One region of the Undibacterium sp. Ji42W genome, then DNA from elsewhere that is predicted to be linked to it. Evidence: riboswitches for the same ligand, from Rfam matches in the RefSeq annotation. Region 1 holds a riboswitch; the other holds the start of a gene.
The links. A riboswitch is a leader RNA that binds a small molecule or an ion and turns the genes downstream of it on or off. The one in region 1 is predicted to bind cyclic di-GMP.
Positions count from the first base shown of each region.

Region 2: linked by a shared signal. The riboswitch ahead of ACO0LG_RS18800 (putative Ig domain-containing protein) and the one ahead of ACO0LG_RS25275 (response regulator) in region 1 are both predicted to bind cyclic di-GMP.

Region 1 is NZ_JBMPOV010000014.1:36,389-43,803, reverse strand. Features, by position in the region: gene ACO0LG_RS25285 (chemotaxis protein CheW) at 1-244, opposite strand, end outside; gene ACO0LG_RS25280 (response regulator) at 301-666, opposite strand; gene ACO0LG_RS25275 (response regulator) at 742-1,650, opposite strand; cyclic di-GMP riboswitch class I at 1,688-1,772, opposite strand; gene ACO0LG_RS25270 (pyridoxine 5'-phosphate synthase) at 1,938-2,666, opposite strand; gene ACO0LG_RS25265 (acetyl/propionyl/methylcrotonyl-CoA carboxylase subunit alpha) at 2,909-4,903, opposite strand; gene bioB (biotin synthase BioB) at 5,046-6,074, opposite strand; gene bioD (dethiobiotin synthase) at 6,087-6,782, opposite strand; gene bioF (8-amino-7-oxononanoate synthase) at 6,782-7,415, opposite strand, start outside.
Region 2 is NZ_JBMPOV010000008.1:209,102-216,516, forward strand. Features, by position in the region: gene ACO0LG_RS18790 (hypothetical protein) at 1-200, opposite strand, end outside; gene ACO0LG_RS18795 (hypothetical protein) at 390-761, opposite strand; cyclic di-GMP riboswitch class I at 1,339-1,425, shown strand; gene ACO0LG_RS18800 (putative Ig domain-containing protein) at 1,509-3,887, shown strand; gene ACO0LG_RS18805 (multicopper oxidase family protein) at 3,952-5,361, opposite strand; gene ACO0LG_RS18810 (TolC family protein) at 5,387-6,796, opposite strand; gene ACO0LG_RS18815 (hypothetical protein) at 6,910-7,284, opposite strand; gene ACO0LG_RS18820 (LysE/ArgO family amino acid transporter) at 7,340-7,415, opposite strand, start outside.

The sequences.
Region 1 (7,415 bases):
CAAGCAAGAATGCTGCCGCACCAGGCAAGGGAGCAAGCGCCTGTGGCCGTATCACTTCACTCCCCACCTCGGCCCTGATCAGCAAGTTCAACGAACCCACACGATAGCCATAACGCTTTCTTTCGACCAAGGGTGCCACATCGCTCCACAACAAATCACCAGGCGGCGTGAAGCGCTCAAGGGCAACACTGGGTGGTAGCCATTCTTTAGACTGTCCGGTATTGCTGGAAATGACTAGACTCATGAGCGCCCCCGTTGATGGGTGATGGAAAGAATATGAAATCAGACGAAAATTTAAAATCAGGCAGCGATTTTGAGTTGATCAATGATCTGATCCGCTGTATAGGGTTTGGCGACATAGCCTTTGGCACCTTGCAACTGACCCCAGATCTTGTCGGCTTTTTGCGATTTGCTGCTGACAAAAATGATGGGGATGTCTTTGGTTGCCGGGTCTTGTGTCAGGCTGCGGCAGGCTTCATAGCCATCCATTTCGGGCATGACGATATCGAGGAAAATAATTGAAGGTTTTTCAGCCTTTGCTTTTTCCAGCGTGTCCTTGCCACTGGAGGCGGTGATCACCACATAACCAGCATCAGTCAATATGCTTTTGATGTTGGCCAGTTCAGTAGTGGAATCGTCAACAACGAGTGCTTTTTTCATACCCATGATGTACTCCCGAGATGTGTAAGTGAAACGCTCTGGTCCCCAGAGCAAAGGTAAAAATACTGGGCTGATCTGGTTTCAGGTACCCATCGCCAGGCCATGATTCTTTTCCATGTCAGGCGCTGTCTCAGTTGCGCTCAGGCTCTTTTCGACAACGGCCCGGAACTTCAGGTGTTCTACAGGCTTGGTCAGATAACTGCTGCAACCAGACAGAGAGCCACGGATACGGTCAAACGGAGAGGACTTGCTGGTCAGCATGACCACGGGTGTGCGCTTGGTTTGTGGATGGCGGCGTATGATCTTGCAGATTTCATAGCCATCAGCACCAGGCATGACGATGTCGAGGAAGATGATGTCGTAGTTTTTCTTTTCCAGCATCTGCAAGGCTTGCTCACCGGTCTCAGCGCAGTCAGAGGCGATCTTCATCGAGCGCAATTCCAGGTCTATCTTGATTCTTGCAGTAGGGCTGTCATCTACGATGAGAGCGCGGTGACCACCCTGCAAGACCGAGCTTGAGGGATTTTTTTGCAGCAGGGGCTGCACAATAGCTGCTTTGTCCATTTCTGCCTTATGAGCAACTGCTGCACTGAGTGGAAATGCTGTTTGTAAAACTTTTTCCAGTTCATCTGCTACCTGATCGAGCAAGGCCAGCATCTTGGTTGGTACCAGAGGATGCAGTAAATGATATTTGCCTGGCTGTGCCTTGCCTGCATTGGAAATGAATACCGTGGCAGGTTCGGGAATATTGTGTGTTGCTATAAGCTCCTGTAAAGCTGCTCTGGCCTGGCTATTATCCGGATCGAGTATGACGATGTCAGGGTCAGCAGCCTGACTGGCATCGCACAAGGCATAGGAATGCCTGCGTCCGCTCGCCATGGTCAAGCTGAGCACACTGCGCACCAGACGCAATTCATACTCAGACAAACCGAATACACTAATCAGAATTTTTTTAGAGGCGCCGGGAAGCGCCGTAGAAATGCTGTTCATGAGCACATGCCTCTTAACGAAAAACCGCTATGCGGAATACGGTACCTGGCTACCCTGCCATGTTTAGCGAGGGCCCTATAGTTTTGCGTCCCACGCTTTCGGGTGGTTTGCCTTTAAACAACGCTAATGCTCGCCCTATGGATTATGCTTACTTCGTAGGGCGGTACATCAACCACAGCGCCTCATGCGAAGCACCGTTACCCCAATGTAGTTCAAGAATTTGAAGGCTACAAGGAAAAAGTTAACATTTTTTTGCTTTTTCTTTTTTTATGTAAAAAATACAAAATTTAGCCTTGCTGGCAAATTTTTGCATATTTTGTGAGCACTTCAGCAACGCCCTGTTCCAGACATTCAACGATGACGGCATGGCCTATGGAGACTTCGAGTATGCCAGGGATAGTGAGGAATTTCATCAGGTTGTCCAGGTTCAGATCATGCCCGGCATTGACACCCAGGCCGGCATCCTGAGCGCGCTTGGCAGCGGCCACGAAACCCTGGAAAATCTCGTCACCCTTTGCTGTGCCAAAATGCTCGGCATAAGGTTCTGTATATAACTCGACGCGGTCTGCACCGAGTTCCCTGGCCAGATGCATATCCTGATTGTCGTAATCAATAAACAGGCTGCTGCGTATGCCCAGCGCCCTGAGTTCAGCCAGCACTGGGCGTAAAAAATCAGCGTCCTTGCGCAAATCCCAACCGTGGTCAGAAGTCAGCTGATCTGGCGCATCAGGCACCAGCGTGCATTGCGCAGGCTTGTTGCGCTTCACAACTTCGAGAAAGTCTGGCGCGGGATAACCCTCGACATTCAATTCCACGCCACGCGCCTGACACAACACGCCCAGGGTTTCCACATCGCTATAACGCGCATGCCTTTGATCCTGACGCGGATGCAGGGTAATGCCCCGCGCACCGAGATCCAGGCAGCGCGCAGCAAAAGCCTGCACATCAGGATAATTACGGCCGCGTGAATTACGCAGCAAGGCGATTTTGTTGATGTTGATGGAGAGTGCGGTCATGGCGATTCCAAAGTCTGGGCAAGTAATAAAAAATAATCGTTGCAGATTTTTCTTGTTCAAGTATTCATCATGGACTTGCTTGTGAATTTGTACAAGTAACACAGCGGGGTGATTTGCTGGCGTATCTGTTTTTTTTGCTCCGTCCCATTCAAGGGAGGGAATCCAATCGTATTTTTGCTGAACATTTAGTAAAAAAGCCAGCACAATTGTGCTGGCTTTCAAGTACAAACTCCAGGCATGGCTTACTGGTGGAAAGCCAGCAACTGCGCCCCTTCAGTCACCTGATCACCAATTGCATATAAGACCTCATCAATGACACCATCATGCGGTGCTGAAATCGTGTGTTCCATCTTCATCGCTTCCATGATCAGCAGGGCATCGCCTTTCTTCACTTCCTGCGCCTTGTTGACGAGCACGGCAACGATCTTACCTGGCATAGGGGCAGTCAGGCGGCCAGTTTCTGCCTCGGCTTCACCCGCATGTGCCAGCGCATCGATGTAATGCAGGTCAGTATGTCTGCCCTGGCTGAAGACATGGAAATGTTCACCATCGCGCACTACCGTGGCGGCCACGGTCTGGTCTGCGATCTTGATGACGATATCATTTTCATGCGCCAGCGCCAGTCTGACTTGCGCTGTTGCTGCACCTGCCTGCACTTGCCAGCCGTCAGCCAGATAAGTCACCTGCACATCGTGCGTCTGTTCTTCTTCAGTGAATTGCAGGCTACGTTGCATGAGACTGTTCATGCGCCAGCCGTGGCTGGATTGCCATGGGTCATTGCCTGCAGATTTTTCTGAATTCAGCAGGGACACAACCGCCAGCGCCAGCGTTGTCAGGTCCGCGTCTACCGGTGCCGGGAACAGTTCTGCCTGATTGCGCTCTATAAGACCAGTATCGAGGTCAGCGCCAGAAAAAGCTGTGCTGGTGACCAGGCGTGACAGGAAAGCAATATTGCTGTTCAGGCCGACGATCTGGTACTGCGCCAATGCTTGCGCCATACGGGCCAGCGCTTCTTTCCTGTCCTTGCCCCAGACGATCATCTTGGCGATCATGGGGTCATAGAAAGGTGAAATTGTATCGCCTTCACGCACACCACTATCGATACGGAAAGCCGCAGGATCAGTCGCGCCACCGAGTTCAAAATTCACTGCGACGGGTGTGCGGGCATGCCGCAAAGTACCTATCGATGGCAGGAAACCTTTCTCAGGATTTTCTGCATACACGCGTGCTTCTATGGCGTGACCATGTATCTGCAATTCATGCTGTTGCAACGGCAGTTTTTCACCGGCAGCAACGCGCAATTGCCACTCTACCAGGTCAGTACCGGTGATCATTTCTGTCACCGGATGCTCGACTTGCAGGCGTGTATTCATTTCCATGAAATAGAAAGAACCATCCTGGTTGGCGATGAATTCCACCGTACCAGCACCGACATAGCCAACCGCTTTTGCAGCAGCCACGGCAGCATCACCCATCGCGGCGCGGCGCTCTGCTGTCATGCCGGGTGCAGGTGCTTCTTCCAATACTTTTTGATGGCGGCGCTGGACTGAACAATCGCGCTCAAACAGATAGACGCAATTACCGTGGGTATCAGCAAACACTTGTATTTCTATGTGACGTGGTCTTTGCAGGTATTTTTCTGCCAGCACTTTATCGTCACCAAAAGAGTTGATGGCTTCGCGTTTGCAGGAGGCCAGCGCATCCTTGAAGTCAGCAGATTTCTCGATGACGCGCATGCCCTTGCCACCACCACCGGCACTGGCTTTCAGCAAGACGGGGTAGCCGATACGGTCAGCCTCTGTATGCAAAAAGTCAGCATCCTGGTTATCGCCATGGTAGCCCGGCACCAGTGGCACATTGGCTTTTTCCATCAGGGATTTCGCCGCAGACTTGCTGCCCATGGCTTCAATCGCCGAAGCTGGTGGGCCGATAAAGGCGATGCCATTTTTGGCGCAAGCTTCAGCAAAGTCACTGTTTTCTGACAAGAAGCCATAACCAGGATGTATCGCCTGCGCACTAGTCGCCAATGCGACTTGTATGATCTTGTCGGCACACAGATAACTTTCCTTGGCGGCAGCAGAGCCTATCAGAACTGCCTCATCACAAACCGCGACATGCTTGGCATTGGCATCGGCTTCGGAATACACAGCGACAGTCTTGATGCCCATGCGGCGTGCGGTGGCAGCAACACGGCAAGCAATTTCGCCACGGTTGGCGATAAGGATTTTGGTAAACATGTCTCTAACCTTTTGGGTGGATGTATCAGTTGCGATAATTTTTCTTTAATCAATCACCAAAAAAATGCTAAATAAAAACATGCATTTCTCTGTGTCTCCATCTTTTCTCTGTGGCCTCTGTGCTGAAGACTTATGGTTTTAATCAACCACAACTACCAGCTTTAGCCTCAACCTTGCCTCGGGTTTTCAAGCCCAGTTTATCCAGCAAGACGCGATCATCCTGCGCCTCAGGATTAGCCGTAGTCAACAATTTATCGCCATAGAAAATCGAATTCGCGCCAGCCAGGAAACACATGGCCTGCACTGCTTCACCCATCTGACGACGGCCAGCAGACAGGCGCACACGCGCCTTGGGCATGGTGATGCGGGCGACAGCGATAGTGCGTACAAATTCCAGCGGATCAAGCGGGTCCAGGCCATGCAAAGGGGTGCCCTCCACTTGCACCAGATGATTGACTGGTACGGATTCTGGATAAGGATTCAAATTCGCCAACTGCGCGATCAAACCAGCGCGCTGGCGGCGTGATTCACCCATGCCGACGATGCCACCACAACAGACTTTGAGACCGGCACTGCGTACATGGCCAAGCGTATCGAGCCTGTCCTGATAATCGCGGGTAGAAATAACGTTGCTGTAGAACTCAGGTGCAGTATCGAGATTGTGGTTGTAGTAATCGAGGCCCGCATCTTTCAGACGCTGCGCCTGTTCTTCCTTGAGCATGCCCAAAGTTGCACAGGTTTCCAGACCCATGGCCTTGACTTCGCGTACCATGGTTTCTACTTTTTCCATGTCGCGGTCTTTCGGTGAACGCCAGGCGGCACCCATGCAAAAACGGGTTGCGCCGTTTTCACGGGCGGCTTTGGCGGCGTCCAGCACTTCGCGTACATCCAGCAATTTCTTGGCTTCTACCCCAGTGTCATAACGTGCCGCTTGCGGGCAATAGCCACAGTCTTCTTCGCAACCACCGGTCTTGATGGAGAGCAGGGTCGCCAGTTCTATATCACCATCCGGGAAGTTGGCGCGGTGTGCAGTTTGCGCCCTGAACATCAAGTCATTGAAGGGCAAATCAAACAGGGCCAGTACTTCATCCACGGGCCAGGTCTCGGCTTCGATTTTCTTGACCGGTGGCTGGAATTGCATGGCTTGCAAAGTCGTATCAGTAGCTTGCATCTTTGTTTCCTTTTACTTCAATTGACTCAAATCCAGATACGAGGCAGCAGCTTTTGCCTTCTCGTGATCGGGAGCATTCAAACGGGGAATATGTCCCAGCATGGGTGCGGCTATGCGCTCACGCAGGGCGGCAATATTTTCTTGCGGGTATAGCATGCTGGCATCAACGGTATTGCCAACCCAGCCTGCCAGCCTCAAACCGCGGGCGGCGATGGCTTCAACAGTCAACAGCGCATGATTGATGCAACCCAGACGCATGCCAACCACCAGTATCACGGGTAAATCCAGGGCTTGCGCCATGTCAGCCGTTGTCACCTGTGCATTCAGGGGCACGCAAAAACCACCTACGCCTTCCACCACCACGGCATCTGCCTGTTCACGCAACTGCTGGTAACTGTCGACGATATGAGGCAGTTCAATTTTCACATGCTCCAGTTCAGCGACGATATGCGGTGCCGCTGGAGTCTGCATCAGATAAGGGCATACCAGAGCCAGCTCTGCCTTGACGCTGGCAGCGGCGACCAGCATGTCTACATCTTCATTATGCAAGACGCCATCGCGCTTTTCTGCACCGGCGGCGATCGGTTTCATGCCCACTGCCTGCAAACCTTGTACCTGCATTGCATGCAGCATGGCAGCGCTGACCAGGGTCTTGCCGATCTCGGTATCGGTGCCAGTCACAAAAAAGTCATGCGGCCGTTTTTGCATCAGGCCACCTCGGCAAAACACTGAGCCACATAGCTCATCTGGTCGAGGCGGTTAATCGCCTGCACCAGTTGCAGCACCTGGATTTCTGTATGCGCCGCAGACAGGGTCACGCGCAAGCGCGCTGTACCGACAGGCACGGTAGGAGGGCGTATCGCACCTACCCACAAACCCTGGTCCATGAGATTACCAGCTACCCTCAGCATGGCGGCATTGTCACCGATGAGTACGGGTTGTATCGCAGTATTCGATGGCATGCCCTGCCAGACTTGCAAATGCAGGCCATCGCTAAACAGGCCTATCAGTTTCTGTAAATGTGCACGCCTTTGCTGACCTTCTTCGCCTGCAATAATATCAATGCTGGTGAGCAGTGCATGCGCCAGTGCCGGTGCGGCAGCGGTCGTGTAAATATAAGCGCGGGCACGTTGTACCAGCCATTCAATCACCGTTGCATCGGCGGCGACAAAGGCACCACCGACACCGGCGGCCTTGCCCAGCGTACCCATATAGACCAGATTCGGTGACTTGATATTGAGGTGCGATAACACACCGCGGCCATGTTCACCAAGGACACCAAAACCATGGGCATCATCGACGATGAGCCAGGCGTCATATCGCTCACAAATTGCCAGCAAG
Region 2 (7,415 bases), on a different contig from region 1:
TGTACTCTTTGCACGATACGTGGTTCACGGTAAATTACCTGTGGCTGAGGAAAATTACCTACATCCACCTGCCCATAAAATCCTGGCTGACCAAATTGCACAGAAAGACCTACATTCTGCGCCTGGCTCTGTGCCGTCATGAATAAAGCTGCACAAGCAGCGCCTGCCAGCAAGACTTTTTTGCATGTCATGGTTTTCATTGCGTACTCCTTTTCAATACCTGCTCACAGAAATACATACTGTGCTTACCACCTATAACGTTTGACGAGCACATCTGTTGACTTCTGCAAAAAATATTCTCTATCACCCTATGGAAAAGGTCTGTACGTTAGCCAACATATGCAGTAGATGACGAATCAAAGCAGACATAAAAGATATCGCTGTGCAACTTATTTTGCATGAAAATTTGCCGCCCATTGCGGCGCTTTTTGATCGAGAACGGCGCGACGCTCTGCCGATATTTTCATGGTGAGTTGCGCGAGTGTCGTGCGGTGAGATACAAAGGCATAATTGGCATCACGTTTTCCAAATTGACGTTTAAGTACATACTCAAGCTGGTTGGCACCAGCCACATCTTCATAAGCAGTTTCCAGCGCTTCTGGCAAGACTGCCTGATATCGCAAGACCAGTTGTGCCGACATGCCGCGATAAGCCGGATCATTGGTGCCAGTTTGGTGTGTGTATTTGACAGCGTCTTTCAATGCAGTGAAGGCATCTGCATTTTTCTTGATGTTCGGTATACCGGATTGGATGTTGTTCACTCTTGCCCTTACCGCTCGTCATGGCCACAGACCAGCCCGACTTTTCAGTGATTTTTCTTCCAGGCAGGCTAGGCGGCTATTTGCTTCAGCAGCAACATAAGTTTGCTGCCTTACATTGCCCTAAGCTGCAAGTTTGCGATTCTTTGCCAACCAGTCCTTGAAATGGGCGCGCAAAGGTTTTGCCGTGATCAAGTCGCAATCATCCAGACTACTCTTTGCAGCTTGTGAACTTGCGCAAGCAAGTGCCAGGCAAATCAAAATTCCGGCACGGGAGATGTGTGGAGAAAGTTTCATCTGCAATTTTTTGATGTTTTATTCAGATAAAAATCGGATACAAGTCCGTACGCACAGATGCTGCCATGGTGAAAATGAAATGTGAAATTATTTTACAACTTAACACTTTTTGCTTAATTGAAAAGCCAGCAAAGCAACAATTCCCAGGTTCTGTTATCAAAGCGAAACCGAAGCTTGTTTTAGCCACACGATTTCAACAATCCTTGACATTTTTCTGCTTTCTTTTGAGTGGAAATATTCATACCCTGAATTTGTAACCAAGAAATTCAAATTCAGTTTCCAAAAAACTTGAGGGCAAACCTGTTGAAAGTCAGGGACGCAAAGCCACCGGCCTACAGCGCACACGCGCCATGGCAGCGGGGTTACCGGTGATGTTATAGCGAACGCGTTTGATCGCTGATGCGTATTTATAACAACCGAATCACCGCCCTCTGCTGATATCGGAGTGCACTCGTGATTAGTCCAAAGAAAGCAGTTTCCACATCACTCAGCCCGCTTGCATGCCTGAGTATTTTAATCAGCGCAAGCGTCCTTACCGCCTGCGGCGGTGACAGCCCCCAAGTCAGCAATGCTGTCGTTGCGTTACCACCGGCAGAAGTTGCTACAGGCATGACGACACTGGATGTCACGTTGCCTGTATTGCCGCCAGATGTGGCAATTCAAATGACCCAACCCACTTTTCACATCGCACCAGTCTTGCTTGATGCGCCTGCCGACACAGATGCATTCAACGGCAGCAGATCAGCCCACATGCCACCAGCCTTGCAAACCATACCGCGTGAATGGCAAGGCGTGCATGGCCGCGGTCTGACGGTATCGGCAATACGCTCTTTGCCACGCCCGCAACTGACACCGCCGCCGATTGCTGCGGGTTCGATTGATGTGTTGCCATCGGCCAGCACAGGTGTGGTATCTACCTACACGCCGGCACAAATACGCGCAGCATACGGCTTACCGACACTGCCTGCCAGCATGACAGGTTTGACAGCAGTTCAGGCTGCGCAGTTAGGTGCTGGGCAAACAATTTACATTGTCAATGCAAGACATGATCCCAATATCGTGGCAGAACTGAATGCCTTCAATCAAAAATTTGGTCTGCCTGCCTGTGCTGCCAAAACCATTGCTTCCAGCACTGCCCTGCCACTGGCCGCGGCATCTGCCAGCGCTTGTGAATTTGCTGTCGTGTTTAGCACCAGCGCGGGCGGCATGAGCAGCAATGCACCAGCTTATGATTCTGGCTGGGCCACAGAAATTGCACTCGATGTACAATGGGCACATGCCACGGCACCGCTCGCCCGCATCATATTGATTGAAGCTGCCGATTCTTCCATGAGTAATATGGTCGGCGGCATCAAACTGGCCAATGCCATGGGGCCGGGTGTGGTATCAATGAGTTTTGGTTCAACAGAAGGCAGTTGGACTGCCGGTGTAGAAAGTACATTCTCACCAACAAAAATGACTTATCTTGCTGCCTCCGGCGACAATGGCCCTGACGTTGAATGGCCAGCAGTGTCACCGAATGTAGTAGCCGTGGGCGGCACCAGCCTGACTTATTCTGGTGGCAGCAGGACTGAAGTGGCATGGTCAAATACCGGCGGTGGTGTCAGCGCCTATACAGCAACACCCAGCTATCAAAATACAAGCGTACCAGGCATGGGCGCACCAGCCCGCAGGACAGTGGCTGATGTGTCCATGAATTCTGATCCGAACACTGGCCAGTATGTCGCCGTGATGACACAAGGCAGCAGCACAGTCAACTGGGTCAGCGCTGGTGGCACCAGCCTGGCGACACCGCAATGGGCGGGCATTATCGCCGTCGCCAATGCGACTCTGGTACAAACTGGCAAAACAGTATTGGGTGCACCCCATGCGGTGTTGTATAACAAAATTGCCAGCGTACCGGGCAGTTATGCCAACGTATTTGCTGACGTTGCCAAGGGCAGCAATGGCAGTTGCGCCAGTTGTACAGCCAAGATTGGGCATGATCAGTTGACTGGTCTTGGGACACCCAATGTCAGTAATTTGCTGAGCACACTCAGTGGCACCGTCATCACACCAGCACCGGCAGTGACCTCTGCCAGCATCAGTGGCCAAACTGGCACTGCATTGAGCTTTACTGTGTCAGCAACTGCAAGCAATGCATTGACTTACAGCCTGAGTGGCAATCCATCGGGCATGACGATCAGCAGCGCTGGTATCGTCACTTGGGCCACACCTGTTGCAGGCACATATGCCGTGATTGTCACTGTGCTGGATGCAGCAACTGGCCAGAGTGGCAAGGGCACATATACAGTCACGATCACCGCGCCTGTACCGCCTTTAGTAACTGCCAGTACGATCAATGGCGTAGCCGGCAGTGCCCTGTCGTTCAACGTAAATGCGAGTTCAGCCAATGCACTGACCTACACCCTTAGTGGCGCACCATCTGGCATGAGCATCAACCAGACCGGTGCGGTCAATTGGGCCAGCCCGCTGGCAGGCAAATATGTGATCACAGTCGTCGTCAAAGACGGCAAGACTGGACTAAGCAGCCAGGCAATATTCAACATTAGCATCGTGGCATCTGGTCTGAGCATCAATGCTCCTGCCTTGACGGGTGTGGCGGGCAAGGCCTTGACGGGCACCATCAGTATCACCGCGCCTGGCGCAACATCGCTATCTATCTCGATTAGCGGTGCGCCGCTGGGATTAAACTTCAGCATGAGTGGCACGAATATCATCACAAGCTGGAGCAGCCCCGTAACAGGCAGCTATACATTGAAAGTCACAGCTACTGACAATACCGGCAGAACTGCAACTACCAATATACCTTTGACCATCACGGCGAAATAAGAAAGTTAATGCAAGAACGGGTGGGATCAGGCTTACTGACCTCACCCATTTTTGTTTGCGTAACTTAATGTCCGCTATGGCCTTGCGGCTTGCGCACCTGTACTTCAACTTCCTTGCCATGCTTCATCCCGGCATGCCGATCAGCAGGCTGGCGCAGGGCATCCGCTACCGGACCGGCATATTCATACGCCACTGTTCCTTTGGGATGCTGGAACCAGCCGGGGTCTTTATAGTCACCCGGCTTCTGGTCTTTGCGCACCTTGACGACGCTGAACATGCCGCCCATTTCCAGCCCGCCAAATGGCCCTTCGCCTGTCATCATAGGGATGGTGTTGTCGGGTAGCGGCATTTCCATGGTTCCCATGTCGGCCATACCCTTGTCGCCCATGCTCATATAAGCTGGGATCAACTTGCTGATCTTGTCGGCCACATCTTTATGATCGACACCTATCATTGACGGCACACTGTGGCCCATGGCATTCATGGTGTGATGGCTCTTGTGGCAATGGAAGGACCAGTCGCCTTCTTCATCGGCGACAAACTCAACCTGGCGCATCTGGCCGACGGCGATATCAGTCGTCACTTCCGGCCAACGCGCTGTTCTGGGCACGGGGCCGCCATCCGTACCTGTCACGGTGAATTCATGACCGTGGATATGGATCGGATGGTTGGTCATCGTCAGATTGCCTACGCGTATCCTGACCCTGTCATTCTTGCGTACATTCAGGGTATCAATGCCAGGAAAAATGCGGCTGTTCCATGACCATAAATTAAAGTCTGTCATGGTCATGATATTGGGTTTGAATGCGCCTGGCTCTATGTCATAGGCACTGAGTAAAAAAATAAAATCCCTGTCGACTTCCTCAATCTGCGGATGTTTATTCTTTGGATGGGTAATCCATGAACCCATCATGCCCATCGCCATTTGCACCATTTCGTCTGCATGCGGGTGGTACATGAAGGTGCCGGGGCGACGTGCCACAAATTCATAGACAAAAGTTTTGCCTGGTTGTATCGACGGCTGGGTCAGGCCGGATACACCATCCATGCCATTGGGCAGGCGCTGACCATGCCAGTGCATGCTGGTATGTTCTGGCAAACGGTTGGTGACAAAGATACGTACCCTGTCGCCCTCCACCACCTCTATCGTGGGACCAGGGCTTTGGCCGTTATAACCCCAAAGGTGGGCTTTCATGCCGGGAGCCATTTCCCGCACTACCGGCTCAGCGATCAGGTGGAATTCCTTGACACCATTATTCATGCGCCATGGCAGGGTCCAGCCGTTCAGTGTCACCACCGGATTGTACGGGCGACCATTCTTGGGCTGCAGCGGCGGCATGGTGTCGGGCCTGGTTTGTGTGACAGCTTCCGGCAAGGCAGCCAATGCCACTTTGCTGACGCTGGCCGCTGCCAGGGCACCACCAGCGATGCCAGTAATACCCGCCAGTTTAAAAAAATCTCTTCTTGTACTCATGTTATTTCCTTCGCAGATCTAGTGATCAATGCGCTGTTTCTGCCGTGGCAGCTGATTTGACGGGATTAAGATTACTTGCCGATGGACGCCCCAGCAGTTCAGCCTGCAACGCCGCATCTGCCAGCCAGAATTGTTGTTCCGCGTTGATAGTGGCCAGCACGCTGTTGACTTGCTCGCGACTATCGGCCAGCAATTCAAACACGCTGATGAACATGCCGTTATAACGCAACTGGTTTTCGGCAGAGATGCGTTTGCGTATCGGCAGTATCTCGTCATGGTATTGCCTGGCGATATCGTACATGCTGCGATAGGCAGAATAACTGACCCGCAGATGCGAGCCTGCATTATTCACCGTATCTTGCAGGCGATAACTGGCTGCAAGAGTCTTCGCATTCATGGCAGTTCTTTGTGCATCTCCCCAGTCGAATAAAGGCAACCTCAGGCTGACTGTAAAACCACGCTTGATATCGCTATTGCCCGATGCATCAAAATTGGTGTCGCGCCTGATGCCCAGTTCTATATCTGCAAAGCTGCTGACCAGGCTTAGGCCCTGACGTGCGGCGGCGGCATCCAGTTCCTGTTTTGCCAGTTGTATATCGAGACGGTCTTTGGTCGCTTGCGGACCTATGTTTTCTGCTGCCAACGGTGTTACCGGCAAATCAGGCAAGTGCTCTGGTAGTTTGAGTTTTTTCTCCTGCTCGTCATTCAAGCCCAGCAAACGCACCAGCGCTTCGCGGGTAGCAAGGCCGGTATAGCGGGCAAAGCTGAGTTGCGCCACCGCGTCGGCCTTGAACGCCTGCTGACGCGCTGCCTGCAGCTTATTGAAATTGCCCGCATTGAGCATGCGTTCTGCCAGTACAGCGCCGGCATCGGCAGCGTCGCTGACTTGCATGGCATATTCCAGGCTTTGTTGTGCTGCGACTGCCCTGACCCAGGCAGCACGCACCTGATTCACACGGTCAATCACATTCACGCTCAATTGTGTTTGGGCTTGTGCCAGACCATGTTGCGCCAACGTCTGCCGTTGTGGCAGACTGAGTAAATCCAGCAGACCGAAGCTCAGCATGCGGGCGATCTCAAGCTCGCCGGATTGACGGTTACGCTCAAAGTTAAAGACAGGATTTTGGATACGCCCTTCTTGTTCGGCATCCCCCCCATCTGCCTGGTGTTGCGCCAGCATGGCTTGCAGCGCGGGGCTATTGAGCAAGGCAATTTGTACGGCGGCATCTTGCGTCAGCGTGTCATGCAACAGACTTGCCGCTCGTACCTTCATGTCTTTTTGTTGCGCAGAGGTGCTGGCCAATGCGAGTTTTCCCTGGGTATAAGCCGGATATTGCTGATTGATTTTTTGGGTACTCTGGTTGATATCAAAACTGGTACAGCCAGTCATTACCAGCAATGCTGGTAACAGATATCGGTAATGAATGTGCGACATGAAGTCCTCGCGGTAAGAAGTGTATCTCTGCAAAATTGAGGTGGCTATTCGTAGGTTGAGCTACCTTGTACGTGCGGCCCAACCTACGAAACGTAGCTAACTACGCTAATTATTCAGGCGAAAACAACTTTAGGGGGACGTTCCAGCATGCGCGCTGGGACAGATGCTGGCAGCAAAACAGGCAGCACCTGAGCATCATCATACGCAGGTATCAATGCAGAAATTGAAATAGCAGGCATCAGGGCGATGCTCATGCAACAGGGAGAGGAAGACTTGCAATGATCGCCCACCTTGCCTTTTACAGCGCTGGTGCTGGTGCCATCAGCTTTGGCAACTGGCTGGCAATGTTCATTGCCAACGGCAACAGAGACGCCAGCCTGGACAGGCATATCCATGGCGCAGCCTAATTTACTGGCAACAGCAACGCCCTGCAGGGGCAGCAGTACCAGTAACAGCCAAGCAATCAATAAACGCCAGGATTTTTTCATGCGCCGAAGTTATCACAATTCGGACTTTTCAACAAACGACCAGAGCAAAACAAGCTCAACCCAGTATTAAATTGAGTGCGAGCATTAGCATCACAATGCCGACCACGCTATCCAGCACGCGCCAGGCTATA